One region of the Paenarthrobacter sp. PAE-2 genome, then DNA from elsewhere that is predicted to be linked to it. Evidence: predicted binding sites of a transcription regulator. Region 1 holds the regulator's gene; the other holds the start of a gene.

Region 1 (9,450 bases):
CATCTGCTCAGGCGTGGTGTTTTGTGCCTCGTCCAAAATGATGAAGGCATCGTTCAGGGTGCGGCCACGCATGTAGGCGAGCGGGGCAACTTCAATGGTCCCCGCCGCCATGAGCCGCGGAATCGATTCAGGGTCCATCATGTCGTGCAAAGCGTCATACAACGGCCGAAGATAGGGATCGATCTTGTCACTCAGGGTTCCGGGCAGGAAGCCAAGCCGCTCCCCCGCTTCCACCGCCGGCCGGGTCAGGATGATCCTGCTGACTTCCTTGTTCTGGAGCGCTTGCACGGCTTTCGCCATTGCCAGGTACGTCTTGCCGGTACCGGCAGGACCGATGCCGAAGATCACCGTGTTCCCGTCGATGGCATCGACGTAGTTCTTCTGGTTCAGGGTCTTGGGCCGGATGGTCCTGCCCCTGCTGGACAGGATGTTGTGGGTCAGCACGTCCACGGGGTTCTGCACGGACTGGGAACGCAGGAGGGAAACCAGCTGCTGCAGCACATCCGGAGTGACCACGGTTCCCTTGGCCACCAGCCCCCGGACTTCCTCCAGGAGCCGCATGATCCGCGGAATAACAGTCGAAGGCCCGGACATGGACAGCTCGTTGCCACGAACGTGGAAATTGACGTCGGGAAACTGATCCTCGATGTAGCGCAAGGCCTCATCATGGCTGCCCAGCGAGTGAATCATTTGATCGGAGTTGTCGAACGTGACGATTTCCGTGCGCGTGCCCGGTAGCGTGTGCGGGAACTCGGTGGCCGCGGCGTTTCCGTTTCCGGTCCGCAACCGCCCATTCAGGGATTCACTCATAGTGCTGGCCGTACGGCCTGATCTCCTCCGGTTGGTTCAGTCATTATCCATATGTCCGTGGTGCGCCCATCCTCACGGATGCCCGCCTGCGGGAATGCCTCCAATCCTACGCCAGCAGACCGCAGCCCGGCCCCTTTCCGTGGGGGCTTTCACAGCATCGAATCAAGGCCGTTACGAATTTGTCTCAACTCGGCATCGGGCCGATATCAATCCTGTTGCAGTTGCCCCGGTACCCCCAAAAGCCGGCAGGACGCCGTCGTTCATGTGCCAAGCTGACAAAGCAGGAAGAAGCAGGAACAACACTGTACGCACTACCGGCCGCCCGGAAACGTCGGCCGCGAGGCAAGGAACCCCCATCACCAAGCCGGCAAACAACCAGCAAGGCGCGCAGCGGCGGAGAAAATCCGCAGTAGCGGCGCCTGCGATGCTTGCTGTCCTTTTGCTGACGGGCTGCATAGCCAACGGCGGCAACACACCGGCCACCTCGGGACCTCCCATCAGCGTCCAGGACGCTCCCGCCAGCAATGCCCCCCTTGAGACAACCCAGGCTTCGACCAAAATTCCCGTCTATTGGATCGGGCGCAGCAAGGACAACGTCTACCTGTACCGAGAGTTCAGGGACATCTCCGGCGATGAGAACCCGGTGACCACGGCGCTTCGGATCATGATGGCGCAGAAGCCCTTGGACCACGACTTCTTCACGCCATGGCAGGATCCCGGAAGCCTGGCCACTTCCATCTCCGGCAAGAACGTCATCACAGTGGACATCTCCCGGGATGCGTTCAACGCCAACCTCGACGCCGGGATGGCCCAAAGAGCCGTACAGCAGCTGGTCTACACGGCGTCGGCGGCGGCGTCCTCCTCGGGCCTGATCAACTCGGGCCAGCAGATCCAGGTAGTCATCCTGGTGGACGGGCACACGGACTTCATGGCGTTCGGGCAGGTGAAGCTGGGCCAGCCCATGGCACGTGATGCATCACTGGTAGCGCCGCTGTGGATCATCGATCCTCAGGAAGACGCCTCGGTGCCCGCGGGTGCGGTGAAGTTCAACGGGCGCAGCACCGACAGTTCAAAGCCCGTGAACTGGCAGATCCTCCAGGACAACGGCTCCGGAACGCGGATCAGCAAGCTCACCGGCCAGGCGAAGCCGACCGGAGATCCCGGACAGTACGGGGTTTTCTCCTTTGGGGCCACGCTGAAGCCCGGCAAGTATGAACTCCGGGTTGTCCAGGTGGATGAATCCGGCCGCGCAGACGAGACCACCCTGGACACCCGCCTCTTCAAGGTCGAGTAAGACGTGGCCCGGGTGGTTGGGCCGGTCCGCCGCCCGCTAGCGCCAGCGGCCCAGGATATCGCTCAACAGAACGACGGCGGCTGGTCCGGCCGTTGACGATCGCAAGACGTGGTGGCCCAAAAGCGCCGTCACCGCGCCGGCATCGCTGAGCCTGGTCACCTCACGGGGAGCCATCCCACCCTCTGGACCGACGATCAGGAGGACTTCCCCCGCGGCGTCCGGGCCGCTGTCCGCGAGGATCCCGGCCTCCTCAATCACCGAACGCAGGGAGTTCTTGGCATCCTCGTGGAGGATCACCGCCAGGTCCGCCGCGGCTGCCGCTTTGGCCAAGGCTGTTGTGTCCACCAGGTTCCTGACCTCAGGAATCCAGGCCCGGCGTGCTTGTTTCGCTGCTGCGGTCACTACGGACTGCCACTTTGCGTGCGCTTTCGCGGCGCGATCGCCCTTCCACCGCACAATGGAGCGCTCCGCCTGCCAGGGGATCACAGCATCAATGCCGAGCTCGGTAGCCGTTTCGATGGCGAGTTCGTCGCGGTCTCCTTTGGCCAGCGCCTGCACGAGCACCAACCGGACAGCGGGACGTTCCTCAAAGGCTACTTCTTCCGCAACCACGGACAGCAAGCCTTGCCCTGCCTCGGAGACCCTACCCGTCAGCCTGGCGCCCGCACCATCGGAAATATCCACCGGTTCGCCTGCGGACAGACGCTTCACTGTCACGGCGTGCCGCGCCTCCGGGCCCTCCAGGACAAAGACGGACCCGGACACCAATCCGTCAAGGCTGCCGGTGGGGGCGAAGAATACGGGGTTGCTCACCGCTACAGGTTACCGAGCTTGTCCCGCAGCTTTGCGAACATCCCGCCGCTGGCAACGAGCTTCCCGTCCGTGAACTGTTCTCCGCGGAGTTTGGCGAGTTGACGGAGCAGGTCTTCCTGGGCGGCGTCCAGCTTGGTTGGCGTCTCCACGTGCAGGTGCACTTTGAGGTCGCCGCGGCCGTAACCGCGAAGATGCGTCACGCCGAGCCCGCGCAGGGTGATGATCTCGCCGGACTGCGTACCGGCCTTCACATCGATCTCCTGCGGACCGTCGAAGGTCTCCAGGGTCAACTCCGTGCCCAGGGCGGCTGCAGTCATGGGTACACTTAGCGTGGCGTGGAGATCGTCCCCTTCGCGGATATAGGTGGAATCGCTGTTGACGCGGATCTCCACGTACAGGTCGCCTGCCGGACCACCGGCGGGGCCTGCCTCGCCCTGGCCGGACAGCTGGATACGGGTCCCCGTGGCCACACCGGCGGGTACTTTGATGGTGAGGGACCGGCGGCTGCGGATCCTGCCCTGGCCACTGCACTCGTTGCAGGGATCCTTGATGATGGTGCCGAATCCTTCACAGGATCCGCAGGGCGCGGTGGTCATGACCTGGCCCAGAATGGAGCGCACAGCGCGCTGGACCTGGCCACTGCCGCCACAAATGTCACAACGTTCCGGGTGGGTACCCGGACGGCAGCAGCTGCCGTCACAGGTGGGGCACACAACAGCCGTGTCCACTTCGAGCTTCTTGTTGACGCCGAACACGGCGTCCTTGAGATCAATGCGCACGCTGATGAGGGCGTCCTGGCCACGACGCACGCGGGACGCGGGACCTCCGTGACCCCCGCCCCCGCCGAAGAAGGTGTCGAAAATGTCCTGGAAGGCAAAGCCTTGCCCGGAATAGCCGCCGCCGAATCCGTTGTCCGTTCCGTTTTCATTGCCCGTGGCGTCGTACACCCTGCGTTTTTGCGGGTCTGACAGGACTTCGTAAGCGTGGGTCACGGCCTTGAAGCGTTCGGCGACATCCTCCCCCGGATTCACATCCGGGTGGAGCTTGCGCGCCAACTTGCGGTACGCCTTTTTGATCTCTTCCCCGGTGGCTTCCGGCGAGACTCCCAAAACGTCATAGTGGCTGCTCAAAGTCGGTATCTCTTCCTTGTTGTACTGCGGTCTTTGGTGACGGCCGGTTTCAGCCGCCGAGAATTCGGGAAAGGTAGCGCGCTACGGCGCGGACTGCCGCCATGGTGGTGGGGTAGTCCATACGGGTGGGACCGAGGATTCCAACCTTGGCGCCGGAACCGTAGCCGGTAGCCACCACGGAGGCCTCGGCCAGGCCGTCGTAGGGATTTTCCCGGCCGATGCTCACCGTCACGCCGCGCGGATCATCCCCCATGTCCGACAACAACCGGAGCATGACAACTTGTTCCTCAAGGGCCTCCAGCACGGGTCCTATGCTCAGGGGGAAGTCCACGTTGGAACGGGCGAGGTTGGCCGTGCCGGCCATCAGGATCCGCTCTTCCTTGCTGGTATCGCTGAGGGCCTGGAGTCCGTTGGCCAGCATCTGGGCGAGTCCCCGCAGCTCCGGCGGGCACAACGCCACCACGGACGGCAAGACCTGTGGAAGGAGGTCCATCTGCGTGCCTGCGATGCTGCCCAGGAAGCGTGAACGCAGCGCCATGAGGGCCTCGTTGGCAACGTCGGCACCGGCATCGATGACCTTCTGCCCAACGCTTCCAGTGTCGGCAATCAGCACCACGAGCACTTGCTTTGGCCCGAGGAGGACGAACTCCACATGGCGCACCACGGCGCGCTTGGAGTGCGGATACTGCACGACGGCGACCTGGTTGGTCAGCTGCGACAGGAGCCTGACGGTCCGCTCAAGGATGTCGTCAATATCATCCGGACCCTCAAGCAGGGAGTGGATGGCACGACGCTCAGCGGCCGACAGGGGCTTAACCTGGGAGATCCGGTCCACGAACAGGCGGTAGCCCTTGTCCGTCGGAATACGGCCGGCGCTGGTGTGTGGTGCTGCGATCAGCCCCTCTTCTTCAAGCACCGCCATGTCGTTGCGGATGGTCGCACTGGATACGCCCAGGTGGTGGCGTTCTACCAGGGCCTTGGAACCAACAGGCTCCCGCGAATGTACGTAGTCCTCAACAATGGCACGCAGAACTTCGAGTTTGCGTGGCTCACTCATTCCAACACCTCCTGACAGACCATCCGGCCCATGCACTGATGCACGAGGGACCTTCAGCTGACCCTTTTGCTTAGCACTCGACATGCCCAAGTGCTAACAAGTCTAGTATGGGCCACCGCGTTGCTAGCATTGAAACCGCCCGCGCAGACATCCATGGCAGGCCCGGCGGCGACTGCGGCCCGGCAGCCGTCCAAGCCCGAAGAGTTAGGTCATTCCTTGGCTTATGACACCTGGGGTCCACAGGACCTGACCGCTCCTGCCCAACGCCGGCTACCGGAGGTACCCGTGCAACGCGGGATGGTGCTGGAGGATGCCCAATCCGGTTGGGTGGGTGCGGTCACCCGCGTGGAAAAGTCCGGCGGGATGCACATCGTAGCCCTCGAAGACCGGCGCGGAAAAACCAAGTCCTTCCAGCTGGGCTTCGGCTTCCTGCTGGAAGGTCAGCCCATCCGGCTCCTGCCTCCCGCGCCCAAGGCACCCGCCACTGCAGCCTCCCCCACACGGACAGCCTCGGGTTCCGTGCGCGTCAGTGGCCAACGCGCCCAGGTGGCCAAAGCGAGCCGTATCTGGGTGGAGGGCAAGCACGATGCGGAACTCGTGGAAAAAGTATGGGGTGACGACCTCCGCGTGGAGGGCATCGTCGTCGAGCCCCTGCACGGGGTGGATGACCTCAAAGCCGCGATAGCAGCCTTCAACCCCGGCCCGGGGCGCAAGCTGGGAATCCTCGTGGACCACCTCGTAGCCGGCTCCAAGGAATCGCGGATCGCCGCCGAAGCGATGACTTTGCCGGGCGCTGCCGGCAACGTCCTGATCGTGGGACACCCCTACGTAGATGTCTGGCAGGCGATCCGGCCCAAGGTCCTTGGCATCGCCCAATGGCCCGATGTTCCCCGCGGTACGGACTGGAAGACGGGGATCCTGCGTGCTTTTGGCTGGCCGCACGAGACTGCGGAGGACATCGGACTCGGCTGGCAGCGCCTTTTGGGCGCGGTCCGCACCTACGCCGACCTTGAAGCATCCCTCCTGGGCCGCGTGGAGGAAGTCATCGACTTCCTCACCGTGCCCTGACTCCAGCGCCTGGGCGTCCGACGGCGGCGGGCGGCGGGTTGGTCCCGGAACAGCCCCGGACCCTATATTCTGGGACAGCAACACCGCAGCATTTTTTAAAGCAAAGGGAACCAACGTGTCAGAGAACGCCCCAGAAGAACCGGGCAGGGCCGCAGGTCAGCCCCAGTACCATGGCGCGCCTGCAAACGCACTCCCTCTCACAGCCAGCGAGGACCGCCAGTGGGCAACCCTGGCGCACTTCGGTGGAATCCTCGGGTGCCTTCCCTCGCTGCTGATTTACTTGATTTTCCGCGACAGGGGTCCCTTTACAGCGCAGGAATCCAAGGAAGCGCTCAACTTCACGCTGCCGCCCACCATTGCAGCGGCCGTAGCGAACATCCTCGTGCTGCTACCGGTTGTGGGGAACATCTTTGCCGTCATCGCCACGGCAATCTGGGTGGCACTGACGTGCTTCTCCGTCTCCGCCGGCATCCGCGTGAACCACGGCCAGCCGCACCGCTACCGCTTCAACCTTCGCTGGATCAAGTAGCGGCGACGCCGATCTTTCCGCAGGGCCGATCTTCCGTAAGTCAGTCCGGCAGGATGCGCCGCACTACCGCATCGGCCAACAAACGTCCCTTAAGGGTCAACACCAAGCGTCCTTGGAAGGCCGCAGCAGGTTCGGCCAGGCCATCGGCTATCAAACCCGCCACAGCACGCCTGCCGTCCTTGTCCAAGCCATCTATGGCCAGGCCCGACACAAGCCGCGCCTCCAGCATGATCCGCTCCACATCCCGTGTTCCGGCGTCGAGCGTTTCCCTGCCCGCAGCCGGAGATTCTCCGGCCACCAGGCGGGAAGCATAGGCAGCGGGGTGCTTGACGTTCCACCACCGGACGCCGCCCACATGGGAATGCGCTCCGGGGCCGATACCCCACCAGTCGTCGCCGCGCCAGTACGCCAGGTTGTGGCGGCAAGCCTGTTCCGGTGTCCTGGCCCAGTTGCTGACCTCATACCAGCCCAGGCCGGCTTCCGAGATCAGCTGGTCGGCAAGTTCATACTTGGCGGCGTGGTCGTCGTCGTCGATGCCGGGCACTTCGCCGCGGCGGATCTGGGCGGCAAGCTTGGTCCCCTCCTCCACGATCAAGGCGTAGGCGCTGACGTGGTCGGGCTCGTAGGAGAGCGCGGTCTCCAACGACTCCCGCCAGTCAGCCATGGACTCCCCCGGCGTCCCGTAAATCAGGTCGAGGCTGACGGCCAGCCCTGCTTCCCGGGCCCACTGGACAACCTGGGGGACGCGGCTGGGCGTGTGGGTCCGGTCCAGTACCTTGAGGACGTGCGGGACTGCCGACTGCATGCCAAAGGAGACGCGGGTGAAGCCGGCGTCCTTGAGGACCTGCAGCGACTCACGGGTTACCGAATCCGGGTTGGCCTCCGTGGTGACCTCAGCGCCGTCTTCCAGTCCCCAATGCCCCACTGCGGTCCGCAGTATCTCCGCGAGGTCTTCGGCCGGCAGCAGCGTGGGCGTGCCACCGCCAAAGAAAACGGTACTCATGGGACGCCGCGGCAGGCCTGAATCCTCAAGCACTTTTGCGGCGAAGTCGACCTCCGACGCTGCGGTACCTGAGTAGGCAGCTTGTGAGGCTCCCCCGCCCAGCTCAGTGGCGGTGTAGGTGTTGAAATCGCAGTAGCCGCACCGCACCGCGCAGAACGGTATGTGGACGTACAAGCCGAACTTCCGGCGTCCGACGTCGGCGAGCACCTGCGACGGCAGCAAGCCGTCAGCAGGTGCCGGGTCGCCCAAAGGCAGGACGCTTGGCATTTACTTCTTTGCCTTGTCCTTCGACTCGTCAGTGGTGAGGGCAGCGATGAAGGCTTCCTGCGGCACCTCGACGCGACCCACCATCTTCATGCGCTTCTTGCCTTCCTTCTGCTTTTCCAGCAGTTTGCGCTTACGGGTGATGTCACCGCCGTAGCACTTGGCAAGAACGTCCTTGCGGATGGCCCGGATGCTCTCGCGGGCGATGATGCGGGAGCCAATGGCAGCCTGGATGGGCACCTCGAACTGCTGCCGGGGAATGAGCTCGCGGAGCTTCCCGGTCATCATCACACCATAGGAATAGGCCTTGTCGCGGTGCGTGATGGCACTGAACGCGTCCACTTGTTCACCTTGAAGCAGGATGTCCACCTTGACGAGGTCGGCCACTTGCTCGCCGTCGGCCTTCCAGTCCAGCGAGGCGTACCCGCGCGTCTTGGACTTCAGGAGATCGAAGAAGTCGAACACGATCTCGGCCAGCGGGATCCAGTAACGGAGTTCGACACGGTCCTCGGACAGGTAGTCCATGCCCTTCATCTGGCCGCGGCGGCTCTGGCACAGCTCCATGATGGCGCCGACGAACTCGTTGGGTGCCAGGACGGTAGCGGAGACCATCGGTTCGCGGACCTCGGCGATCTTGCCCGTGGGGTACTCGCTGGGGTTGGTGACGTGGACAACCCGCTTGTCTTCCAAGGTGACCTCATACTCCACGTTGGGAGCAGTAGAGATGAGGTCGAGGTTGTACTCGCGTTCCAAACGTTCGCGCGTGATCTCGAGGTGCAGCAAACCGAGGAAGCCGACGCGGAAACCGAAGCCCAGCGCAGCTGACGTCTCAGGCTCGTAGACCAGGGCGGCGTCATTGAGCATGAGCTTTTCCAAGGCGTCGCGGAGTACCGGGTAGTCCGTGCCGTCCAAGGGGTAGAGGCCGGAGAAGACCATCGGCTTCGCATCGGCGTACCCGCTGAGCGATTCCGAGGCCGGTTTGGCCTGGTTGGTGACAGTATCGCCAACCTTGGACTGGCGGACATCCTTCACGCCGGTGATGAGGTATCCCACCTCACCAACGCCCAAACCCTTCGACGGGGTGGGCTCAGGAGAACTCACGCCGATTTCGAGGAGTTCGTGGGTTGCACGGGTAGACATCATCTGGATGCGTTCGCGGGGGTGGAGCTTGCCATCCACCACGCGGACATAGGTGACCACGCCACGGTACGTGTCATAGACCGAATCAAAGATCATGGCACGCGCGGGAGCGTCCGGATTGCCAACAGGTGCCGGAAGGTCGCGGACGATCTTGTCCAGCAGAGCCTCGACGCCTACGCCCGTCTTACCGGAAACCTTGAGGACATCTTCCGGATCTCCACCGATGAGGTTGGCAAGCTCAGCCGCGTACTTCTCCGGTTGCGCAGCGGGGAGGTCGATCTTGTTCAGCACCGGAATGATGGTGAGGTTGTTCTCCATAGCCAGGTAGAGGTTGGCCAGGGT
Region 2 (10,412 bases), on a different contig from region 1:
CCAGCAGGGAACCGAGCATCACGGTGTCGGCGCCGGCAACCAGCGCCTTGCCGATGTCGCCGGAGTACTGGAGGCCGCCGTCGGCGATCAGCGGAACGCCGGCCGGAATCGCGGCCTTCGCGGATTCGTAGATGGCAGAGATCTGCGGAACGCCGACACCGGCCACCACGCGGGTGGTGCAGATGGAACCGGGACCGACCCCCACCTTGATGCCGTCGGCACCGGCGTCGATCAGAGCCTGGGCTCCCTCACGGGTGGCTGCCTGGCCGCCAATGATGTCCACGTGCGCGGCAACGGGATCGGACTTGAGCCTGGCAATCATGTCCAGCACGCCCTGGGAGTGGCCGTTCGCGGTGTCTACGAACAACGCATCCACACCGGCGTCGATGAGCTTCATGGCGCGCTCCCAGCCGTCACCGAAGAAGCCGATGGCCGCACCGACACGCAGGCGGCCCTCATCGTCCTTGGTGGCCAGCGGGTACTGCTCGGCCTTGGTGAAGTCCTTGGTGGTGATGAGGCCCTTCAACCGGCCTTGGTCATCCACGAGCGGCAGCTTTTCAATCTTGTTGGTGGCCAGCTTGTGCGAAGCTTCCTCGCGGCTGATCCCGACGTGGCCGGTGACCAGCGGCATCTTGGTCATGACGTCGCTGACGCTGCGCAGCGGGAAATCCGATTCGGGAACAAAGCGGGTGTCGCGGTTGGTCACGATGCCCAGGAGACGGCCGTCGGTGTCCACCACAGGAAGGCCGGAGACGCGGTAACGGGCGCACAGCTCATCAAGTTCCAGCAGCGTTGCCTCGGGGCCGATGGTCACGGGGTTGGTGATCATGCCGGATTCGCTGCGCTTCACGCGGTCCACATGCTCTGCCTGGTCATCGATGGACAGGTTGCGGTGGACGACACCGAGGCCGCCCTGGCGTGCCATGGCGATGGCCATGCGGGACTCGGTCACGGTGTCCATGGCTGCCGAGAGCAAGGGCGTCTGGACCGTGATGCGCTTGGAGATGCGCGAGGACGTGTCGGCCTCGGACGGGATGACGTTCGTGTGGCCGGGCAGCAGCAGGACGTCGTCGTAGGTGAGGCCTACGAAGCCAAAGGGATCGTGTTCGGGCTGGGTCATGAGTGCGCCTCTTACCTGGGTTTGGGGACTGGAAGTGGTAGGGGTTGCAACTGATGACCAGCCCGTCATTACGGGACTGGCCTGTGCAGAAGTGTTGGATAAATACTAGAACCTCCGCGGCGATCGCCATATTCCGCGGCAGCTGAGTGTGAGCAACGGCACTGGCGGCAGGCCGCCGTCGTGCATTTCAACCGCGGAGGGCACCCATGGCTACCGGGAAGTAGCCCAACCCGTCGCGGCCAGCAGCCTTTCTTCGAACATGGGAATCATGCTCTGCACATAGGTTTTGGTGAGGTGGTTGTCGTCCTTGTAGACGTACACATTGCCCACCACGGCCGGACACGTACCCTGCGCGCAAATGAAATCGCTCATGTCCATCAGGTACAGCCCGTCCACCTTGCCCGCGTAGTCGTCCAATGGCGAGGACGCCGCCAACGAGTGCTCCAATGGCGCGTTGCAGTCGGGGGAATCCGGCCCCTTCTTCTGGACACACTCCGGCATGTTGATGCTGAAGCGCGGATTGTCCCGAACGCCCACGACGTCGATTCCGGCATCGGTAAAGGGCTTGATGCCTTCCAGGTAGCCCGGGACCTCTGTTTCAAACGGTTCAGTGACATGGGTCAGTGATGCCACCGTGAACACGGCATCCGGCTTGTGTTCCAGGACGTAAGCCGCGCTGGCTTTGTTGAACGCGTTGCAGTCGTCCGGCCGTTCCGTGGACTCCGCGCCGAACCGGCAATTGCCTTTCAGGAGCGTCACGACTTCCCAGCCATGCGCTTTTGCAATCGGGCCCAGTGCCGCCATGTACTGTTGCGCGTGCGAGTCACCCAGGACCACGATCTTCTTGGTGGTGACGTCCGGCGGATCGTTCTGGAGGCAGCCCTCCAGCAGAGGATCCGACGGGACGTTATCGCCGGTGCAGAGGCCGTCGATGTCCGCCCACTCATCCTTCATGGCGGCCGGCGCCGGGATGATCTTCGCTTCGGGAGTCGGCTGCCCGGCTTTGTCCGGTGCCAGCGCAGCGGCACCCGGGGTCAGCTCCATGGGCTGGTCCGCGATCGCCGCCCCCTCAGCCGAGATGGCACCCTGCCATGCGGTGACAGGCAGCGCGAGCAGGGCACCGCAGGAGGCAATCACGACGGCGGCACGCCAGGAGCGCACGTTGGGCCACTCCCAGCGGCGCATGGGACGTTCCACGAACCGGGTAGTGGCCACCGCCAGGATCATGGAAACGGCCATGATGGCCAGTCCTTGCAGCAGGTTGGGCGTGGCGGTTTCCGTCACCAGGAGGAAGAACACCAGGACCGGCCAGTGCCACAGGTACAAGGCGTAGGAGTTGTCCCCCACCATGACCACCGGGCGGGAGGCAAGGAAGCGGTCGGCTCCGATCCTGCTTCCGCTTTGCCCTGCCACGATCACTGCGGCCGCGGCCAGGGTGGGCCACAGGGCAACAAAGCCGGGGAACGAACGGTTAACCGTGAGCACCAGTCCACAGGAAAGCATGGCAGCCAGGCCGCCCCAGCCGAGGAACACGCGGAGCTTGGGACCCGGTTTCAGGTACGGCAAGGCCAGGGCGAGCAAGGATCCCAGCGCGAATTCCCACAGCCGGGTGCGGGTGTCGAAGTAGGCGTAGCTTTGGTTGCTGGCCGTCTGGTCGATGGAGTACACCAGCGACGCCACGAAGACGGCCCCGAACGCCACCAGGAGCAAAGACCGGTGGCCCGCTGCCTTCCTGCCGGGGAAGGCCTTGGCGAGGAAGGGCTGCAGCAGGGCCACGGCGGCGAAGATCAACGGCCACAGGATGAAGACCTGACCTTGGATCGACAAAGACCAGAAATGCTGGAGGGGGCTGGCGCCTGAATGGTTCTGGGCATAGTAGTCCACGGCGGAATCAGCCAGTTGCCAGTTCTGCCGGTACAGCAAAGAGGCCCAGGCCTCCGCCAGAACGTCCGGCCAGCGGCTCTGCGGGACAAACGCCCACGTGGCAGTGAGGACTCCCAGCAGCACAACGACGACGGCGGGCAGCAACCGCTTGAACACGTGCAGCCAGTGCTGCAGCAGGCGCAGGGGCTTGCCGCCTTCAAGTTTCCTGGTGAAGGACAGCGTCAGCAGGAATGCCGAGATGAGCAGGAATACGTCCACCCCGCCCGACACCCGGCCGAGCCAGATGTGGTACGTGACGACCATCAACACGGCCAGGGCCCGCAGGCCCTGGACCTCCGGCCGGAAGGTGCGTTCCGCCGTCGTGCTTTTTGTCTGTTCCGTCATTGCGCCCATCCAGTCGCGGCAAACCACCTCTCGGAGAACATATCGCCCATGCTCTTGACGTAAGTCCGGGACAAGTGGTTGTCGTCAAGGTAGACGAACACATTGCCGATGACGCTGGGGCACGTGGTTCCGTCACAAAGGAAATCGGTCATGTCCAGGAACGCGGCGTTACCGAAAGTTCCCTGCACCTGGGCGAACGGACTGGTTGGTGCAAGGACATCGGGCTGGTCCGACTTGCACTCGGCACTGTCCACGCCCTTGGCGAGGGCGCACTCGGTCACGTTGTAGTCGTACCGGGGGTTGTCGCGGACGGCCACCACCTGGATGCCGAGGTCGTTGAGATTGGTGACGGTCTGGTCGAAACCATAAACAAGCTTTTCATCCGGGGACGATGGGGATGCCATGGTGCCCACCATGAACACTGCGTCCGGAGTCTGAGACGCCACGTAGCGGAAGGCCGCAGAGTTGAACTCGTTGCACTGGTCCTCCGCGTCCGGGTTTTCCGGCATGAAATGGCAGCCGCCCAGGAGGAGCGCCGTCACCTTCCAGCGATGCGCTTCGGCCATGGGGCCAAGGGCCGCAAGCCATTGCTGGGAATGGGAATCCCCCAGCACCACAATGTTCTTCACGGCGTCATCGCCAACATCGTTTTGCTGGCAGTTCTCCGCGAGGAGCTTGTCCTCGGGTTTGTCGGCGCCCTCGCACGTGCCGTTCAGGCGGGCCCAATCCTCCGGCAACTGCTCGGCCGTGGGCAGGGTCTTGGCTCCCTCGCTCACCAGATTGACGTAACCCGGAAGCAACGCGTGCGCGCCGGGGTTGTCATTGAAGGCTTGGGTTTCAGCGGCCTTTTGGTCAAGGTACTGCTTGTACTGGAAGCCCACCATCGGAGCGCTGGCAACCGCCAGGCATACGGCGATGGAGATGGCAGCGCGGCGCCGCTTCACCTCCGGCCACTTCCATTCGCGGAAGGGCTTCTCCACGTACTTGGTGGTAAGGAATGCCAGGCCCAAAGCAAGGGCAATGATCGCCGAGCCGGACAACCAACCGGCGTGGTCCTTGCCGCTCCAAGCCAGGTAGATCACCAGGATGGGCCAATGCCACAGATATAGCCCGTAGGAATTGTCCCCCAGGCGGACGAGGAACTTTGAACTCAGGATGCGGTCCACGCCGAGGCGGCTGCCCGTTTGGCCTGCTGCGATGACGGCAACGGCGGCAAGGGTTGGCCACAGGGCGACGAAGCCCGGGAACGCCGTCTGCACCTGCAGGAGGATGCCGCAACTGAGCATGGCGGCGACCCCCACCCAACCCATCACCACACGGACGGGTTTGGAGAAGTCGAGGGCAGGCAGGATCAGGGCAACCAAGGTTCCCAAGGCAAATTCCCATAGCCGGGCGAACGTATCGAAGTAGGCCACCGCCTGGTTGTTGGCGGTGAAGATGATGGAGTACGTCAGCGAAGCGATGAAGATCAGCGCGAAAACGTAGGCCAACGACGCCCGGTAACGGAGCTGGAACTTCCGGCACACCACTGCCACGGCGGCGAAAATGGCCGGCCACAGGATGAACACCTGCCCTTGGATGGACAGCGACCAGAAGTGCTGGAGGGGGCTGGCGAGGCTGTGGTCTGTTGCGTAGTAGTTGACCGCCAGCGTCTGAAGCAGCCAGTTCTCAAAATAGAACAACGACGCCCAGCCTTGGTTCACCACTTCCACCCACCGCGTGGGCGGCAGGAACACAAAGGTGGCGGCCAGGGTGCCAAGCAGAACGACGACGACGGCCGGCAGCAGGCGCCGGAACAGGTGCAGCCAATGCCGGACCAAGTCCATGGGACGGCGCTGCTTGTAGCGCCCGGTGAACTGGAGCGTCATGAGGAACGCCGAGATCAGCAGGAAGACGTCCACACCGCCGGAGACGCGGCCGATCCAGATGTGGTAGCTGACCACCATAAGGACTGCGAGCGAACGGAGACCCTGTATTTCCGGGCGGAATTTTGACTTGGCAACGGGTCCATGAGCCCGCCTGTCGGGACGGGCGGGCTGTTGGATCGTTGATGCAGACACGTTAGGCGATTCCTCAGGGGCTATTTTGCAAAGGTTCCATCATATGCGGTTTGGAGCATGCGACCCAGTCAAGTGGCTTGACCGGAGGCGCGGGGGAACGCCAATCAGCGCACCTTGCACTAAGGATCGGGACCGTGCCGGGGCTGCGCCCGGAGGACCAACACTGCTGTGACGAGGCAAAACGATAATAAGGGTACTTAGTCAAGACTACCGACCGCAATGTGACGCATTCCACGCAAAGAATCAGCCGGTTGCCGGGCTTCCGACCCAATGACGTCGGCCGGGACCGGGACGTGATGGAGGGACGGCCGAAAGCCGGCGGGACGTGATAGAGGGACGGCCGAAAGCCGGCGGGAGGTGATAGAGGGACCGTTTGCAGCCGCGGCGAGGCAGCAAAAAGCCCCGGCCACTGGGCGTGACCGGGGCTCTTTGGGGCAGGCAGCCTAGTGCTGGTGGCCTGCGTGTGCGTCTTCTTCCTCGGCCGGCTTCTCGGCAACCAGGGTCTCGGTGGTGAGAACCAGGGCAGCGATCGAAGCGGCGTTGCGGAGGGCGGAGCGGGTGACCTTGACGGGGTCGATGATGCCGGCAGCCGTCAGGTCCTCGTACTCGCCGGACTTGGCGTTGAAGCCGTGGTTCGCCTCGAGCTCGGAAACCTTGGCAACCACAACGTAGCCGTCAAAGCCTGCATTCTGGGCAATCCAGCGCAGCGGCTGGGTCAGTGCACGGCGGACGATGCCAACCGCAGCGGCGGCGTCGCCTTCGAGTGCCTTGACGGCCGGGTCCTCGTCCAGGGCCTTGAGAGCGTGGATGAGGGCCGAGCCACCGCCGGAAACGATGCCTTCTTCAAGGGCGGCACGCGTAGAGGAAACAGCGTCCTCGATGCGGTGCTTCTTTTCCTTGAGCTCCACTTCGGTAGCAGCGCCAACCTTGATGACGCCGATGCCGCCGGCCAGCTTGGCCAGGCGTTCCTGCAGCTTCTCGCGGTCCCAGTCGGAGTCGGTGCGGGCGAGCTCAGCACGGAGCTGGGCAACGCGGTCCGCAACGTCCTGCTCGGTTCCGGCGCCGTCAACAATGGTGGTGTGGTCCTTGGTGACGGTGATACGGCGGGCCGTACCCAGCACCTCCAGACCAACGGTGTCCAGGCTCAGGCCCAGGTCCGGGGAAACAACCTGCGCACCGGTGAGGGTGGCGATGTCCTGCAGCATGGCCTTTCGGCGGTCGCCGAAGCCGGGAGCCTTGACGGCAACAACGTTGAGCGTGCCGCGGATGCGGTTGACGATCAGCGTGGACAGGGCTTCGCCCTCGATGTCCTCGGCGATGATGAAGAGCGGCTTGGAGGCCTGCAGCGCCTTCTCCAGCAGCGGCAGGAATTCCTGCAGCGAGGAGATCTTGCCCTGGTTGATCAGGATCAGGGCGTCTTCGAGGACGGCTTCCTGGCGTTCTGCGTCGGTGACGAAGTACGGGGAAAGGTAGCCCTTGTCGAACTGCATGCCTTCGGTGAGGACGAGTTCGGTCTGGGTAGTGGAAGACTCTTCGATGGTGATGACCCCATCCTTGCCCACCTTGCCGAAGGCCTCCGCCAGCAGTTCGCCAACCTCTTCGCTCTGCGCGGAGATGGCAGCGACGTTGGCAACCTGGGTGCCTTCGACTTCGCGGGCGTTCTCCAGCAGGCGGGCGGCAACGGCCTCGACGGAAACCTCGATGCCGCGCTTGATTTCGCCCGGTGCGGCGCCGGCTGCAACGTTGCGCAGGCCTTCCTTGACCAGGGCCTGTGCAAGCACGGTGGCGGTGGTGGTACCGTCACCGGCAACATCGTTGGTCTTGGTGGCGACTTCCTTGGCAAGCTGTGCGCCAAGGTTCTCGTAGGGGTCGTCCAGCTCAACTTCGCGGGCGATCGTCACGCCGTCGTTGGTGATCGTGGGGGCGCCCCACTTCTTGTCCAGGACGACGTTGCGGCCGCGGGGACCAAGCGTCACCTTGACGGTGTTGGCGAGCTTGTCGATACCGGCCTCGAGGGACCGGCGGGCAGCGTCGTTAAACGCAAGCTGCTTTGCCATGGTTATGTCCTTTCAGAACGGAAAACCCGCACCGCAGGCGGCTGGAAGATATTCCAAGCGGGCCTGCAGCGCGGGATTCCAGGAAGTTACTTTACGACGATCGCGAGGACGTCGCGGGCGGACAGAACGAGGTACTCGTTGCCACCGGTCTTGACTTCGGTTCCACCGTACTTGGAGTAGATAACGACGTCGCCAACAGCTACGTCAACCGGCACGCGGTTGCCGTTGTCATCGAAGCGGCCGGGGCCGATTGCAACAACTTCGCCCTCCTGCGGCTTCTCCTGTGCGGAGTCCGGAATGACCAGGCCGGAAGCCGTGGTCTGCTCTGCTTCGAGCGGGCGAACAACAATACGATCCTCAAGAGGCTTAATCGAGACCGACACTCGGATCTCTCCTTTTCATGAGCTGATTCATGGACTAAGAACAAGGGTGCCGAGGCGTGCAACCGTCGTCGCGGTGCCGGCAGCGTACCTGGCGGTAGTGGTTAGCACCCTCACGGGGAGAGTGCTAACAAGACTCTATGTAAGGCGTTAGCACTCGGTCAAGGTGAGTGCCAGCATTTCGTCATGGGTGAACCCGGACTACTTATCCCGGAGGTCCTCGAGATCGTAGTCCTCGTCGTCGTTGCCGCCCGCCGTTCCGCGGTTCAGGTACAGCACGACGCCGGCGCCGATAGCTACGACGCCGGAGATCACCAGACCGATGATTCCCCCTGCACGGGCGCCGCTGTGCAGCTCGCGGATATCGCGGGCCTCGTCCGTCGCGTCGCCAATGTTTTTTCCGGAGACGGAATAGGCAGCTGCGTTGAAGGCGTCCAAGGCGAAAATAACGATCAACAGCGCCACGCAGACGACGGCGATAACGACGCCGGCGATCAACGCCGGGCGGGCGTAAGCAGAAAGCGACCGGCCCGGGCTATGCTCTTCGGCTCCGGAACGGGCGGAACTGTGGTCGTCCGGATTGTTGGTGTCGGAGGGCTGCGGGGCTGCGGTGTCTTCCATGAAAACAACCCTATCCGGATGATCTGGCCCGTCCCGGCCCGCGGGACATAAACGTTAGGCTGGATGGCATGCCCCACGCTCCCCAGGACCACCTCGCGCCGTTGCTGACTACCGAAGGATGGGAGCTTCTCGCCTCGTTAGGGCCCTACAAAGAGGCCGACGCCATGGCAGTGAACCAGGAACTGCGCAAGGCCGGGCACCCGGCAGAGCTGGTCGCCGCGGTCCTTACCCAATCCCGCCTCAGGACCCGCGCGGAGGCAAAGTTCGGAGAGTTCGCCCGGCAAATGCTCTTCACCCAGGCCGGCCTGGAACAAGCCACCAGGCTCAACGTTGCGGCACGTCACGCTGAACGTTTCGCCAAAGCCGGAATTTCGCACGTGGCTGACCTGGGTTGTGGATTGGGCGCCGATTCCATGGCAATGGCCTCCATGGACATCAACGTCACCGCCGTTGAAATGGACGAGACCACAGCCGCGTGCGCCACTATCAACCTCATGCCGTTCCCCCACGCCAAGGTCCTTCATTCCGATGCCACCTCCGTTGACCTGGACGGCGTGGACGGGGTGTGGCTTGATCCGGCACGGCGCACCACGTCCACCTCCGGAACCAAGCGGATCTGGGACCCGGAAGCTTTCTCTCCGCCGTTGTCGTTCGTGGAAGGCCTTGCCGCCACGGGACGCGCAGTCGGCGTCAAAATGGGTCCGGGCATGCCTCACGAATCAGTTCCCGCAGGCTGCGAAGCGCAGTGGGTGTCCGTAGGGGGCGACGTCACAGAGGTGACGCTGTGGTTCAACGCAGTGGCGCGGCCCGGTGTCCGTCGGGCGGCCATGGTAATCGGCCCCCAGGGCGCTGCGGAGATCACCAGCGGTGAGGATTTCGACGGCGGCCCGGCAGCCGCCGTCGGGCCCGTGGAGGGATTCCTGTACGAGCCGGACGGCGCAGTGATCCGGGCGGGCCTCGTCGCGGATGTGGCAGGAATGCTGAACGGCCACTTGGTGGACGAGCACATTGCCTACATCTGCGCGCCGGAGCTGCGCGACACGCCCTTCGCCCGCGCCTACCGGGTGCTGGACGTCATGCCATACAACGTCAAAGCCCTCAAGGCCTGGGTAAAAGCGAACGGAATCGGCGTACTGGACATCAAGAAGCGCGGAACAGCGGTCACGCCGGAAGAGCTCCGCAAGCAACTCCTGCCGGGCAAACCTGCCGGGAAAGCCGGAAAACCCAAGACAGCCACCCTGGTCCTCACCCGGATCGGGGAGGAGAGGGTGGCCGTCGTCGTGGAGCCGGTCAGCGCCTGACACAGGCCGGGGCGCTGGCGGGAGGGCCCCGGGGCCCGACCTTAGGCTTGGCGCCGCGAAAACTCCGACGCTTCGCGGACCTGTTCGGGAGTGGGACGGACGCCCGTGTACAGAACGAACTGTTCTTCCGCCTGGATGGCAATCACTTCCGCTCCCGTGATGACGGGCTTGCCGGCCTGGCGCGCCGCAGCGATCAGCGGAGTCTCAGACGGCAAGGCGACGACGTCGAACACCACCTTCGCCGCTGCAATGGTGGCGTCGTCGAAGGACTGGGCAGTCTCGTCGGCACCGGCCATGCCCAGCGGCGTGACGTTGATGATGAGGTCCGCTGTGGAGCCGTTCACGTCGTCCCGCCACGTAAAGCCATACAGCCCTGCGAGCGCCCTGCCCGTGGTTTCGTTGCGCGCCACGATAGTCACGTCGGTGAACCCGGCGTCACGGAGGGCGGCGGCCACTGCTTTGGCCATCCCGCCCGCGCCACGGAGCAGTACTGAGTGGCTGGTCGGCACCTCGTGGTCGTTCAGGAGCCGCGCGATGGCAATGTAGTCGGTGTTGTAGGCAGTGAGGACGCCGTCATTGTTCACGATCGTGTTGACGGAGTCGAT

The links. Region 1 encodes HrcA, which represses chaperone genes, less so after heat shock. Its sites were predicted from a motif close to TTNGCACTCGNNNNNNNCGAGTGCNAA; they were not measured.
Region 2: the regulator HrcA is predicted to act here: its motif matches at 8,036-8,062, upstream of groES (co-chaperone GroES).

What each region holds. Positions count from the first base shown of each region.
Region 1 covers NZ_JAPDNV010000008.1:72,360-81,809, reverse strand. Annotated here, with positions in the region: gene OCL88_RS07050 (PhoH family protein) at 1-810, opposite strand, end outside; gene OCL88_RS07045 (GerMN domain-containing protein) at 1,073-2,104, shown strand; gene OCL88_RS07040 (16S rRNA (uracil(1498)-N(3))-methyltransferase) at 2,141-2,917, opposite strand; gene dnaJ (molecular chaperone DnaJ) at 2,920-4,047, opposite strand; gene hrcA (heat-inducible transcriptional repressor HrcA) at 4,097-5,104, opposite strand; gene OCL88_RS07025 (DUF3097 domain-containing protein) at 5,321-6,172, shown strand; gene OCL88_RS07020 (DUF4870 domain-containing protein) at 6,288-6,701, shown strand; gene hemW (radical SAM family heme chaperone HemW) at 6,742-7,971, opposite strand; gene lepA (translation elongation factor 4) at 7,972-9,450, opposite strand, start outside.
Region 2 covers NZ_JAPDNV010000006.1:49,952-60,363, forward strand. Annotated here, with positions in the region: gene guaB (IMP dehydrogenase) at 1-1,120, opposite strand, end outside; gene OCL88_RS05150 (acyltransferase family protein) at 1,331-3,388, opposite strand; gene OCL88_RS05155 (acyltransferase family protein) at 3,385-5,448, opposite strand; gene groL (chaperonin GroEL) at 5,892-7,505, opposite strand; gene groES (co-chaperone GroES) at 7,592-7,888, opposite strand; gene OCL88_RS05170 (hypothetical protein) at 8,087-8,506, opposite strand; gene OCL88_RS05175 (THUMP-like domain-containing protein) at 8,575-9,807, shown strand; gene OCL88_RS05180 (shikimate 5-dehydrogenase) at 9,849-10,412, opposite strand, start outside.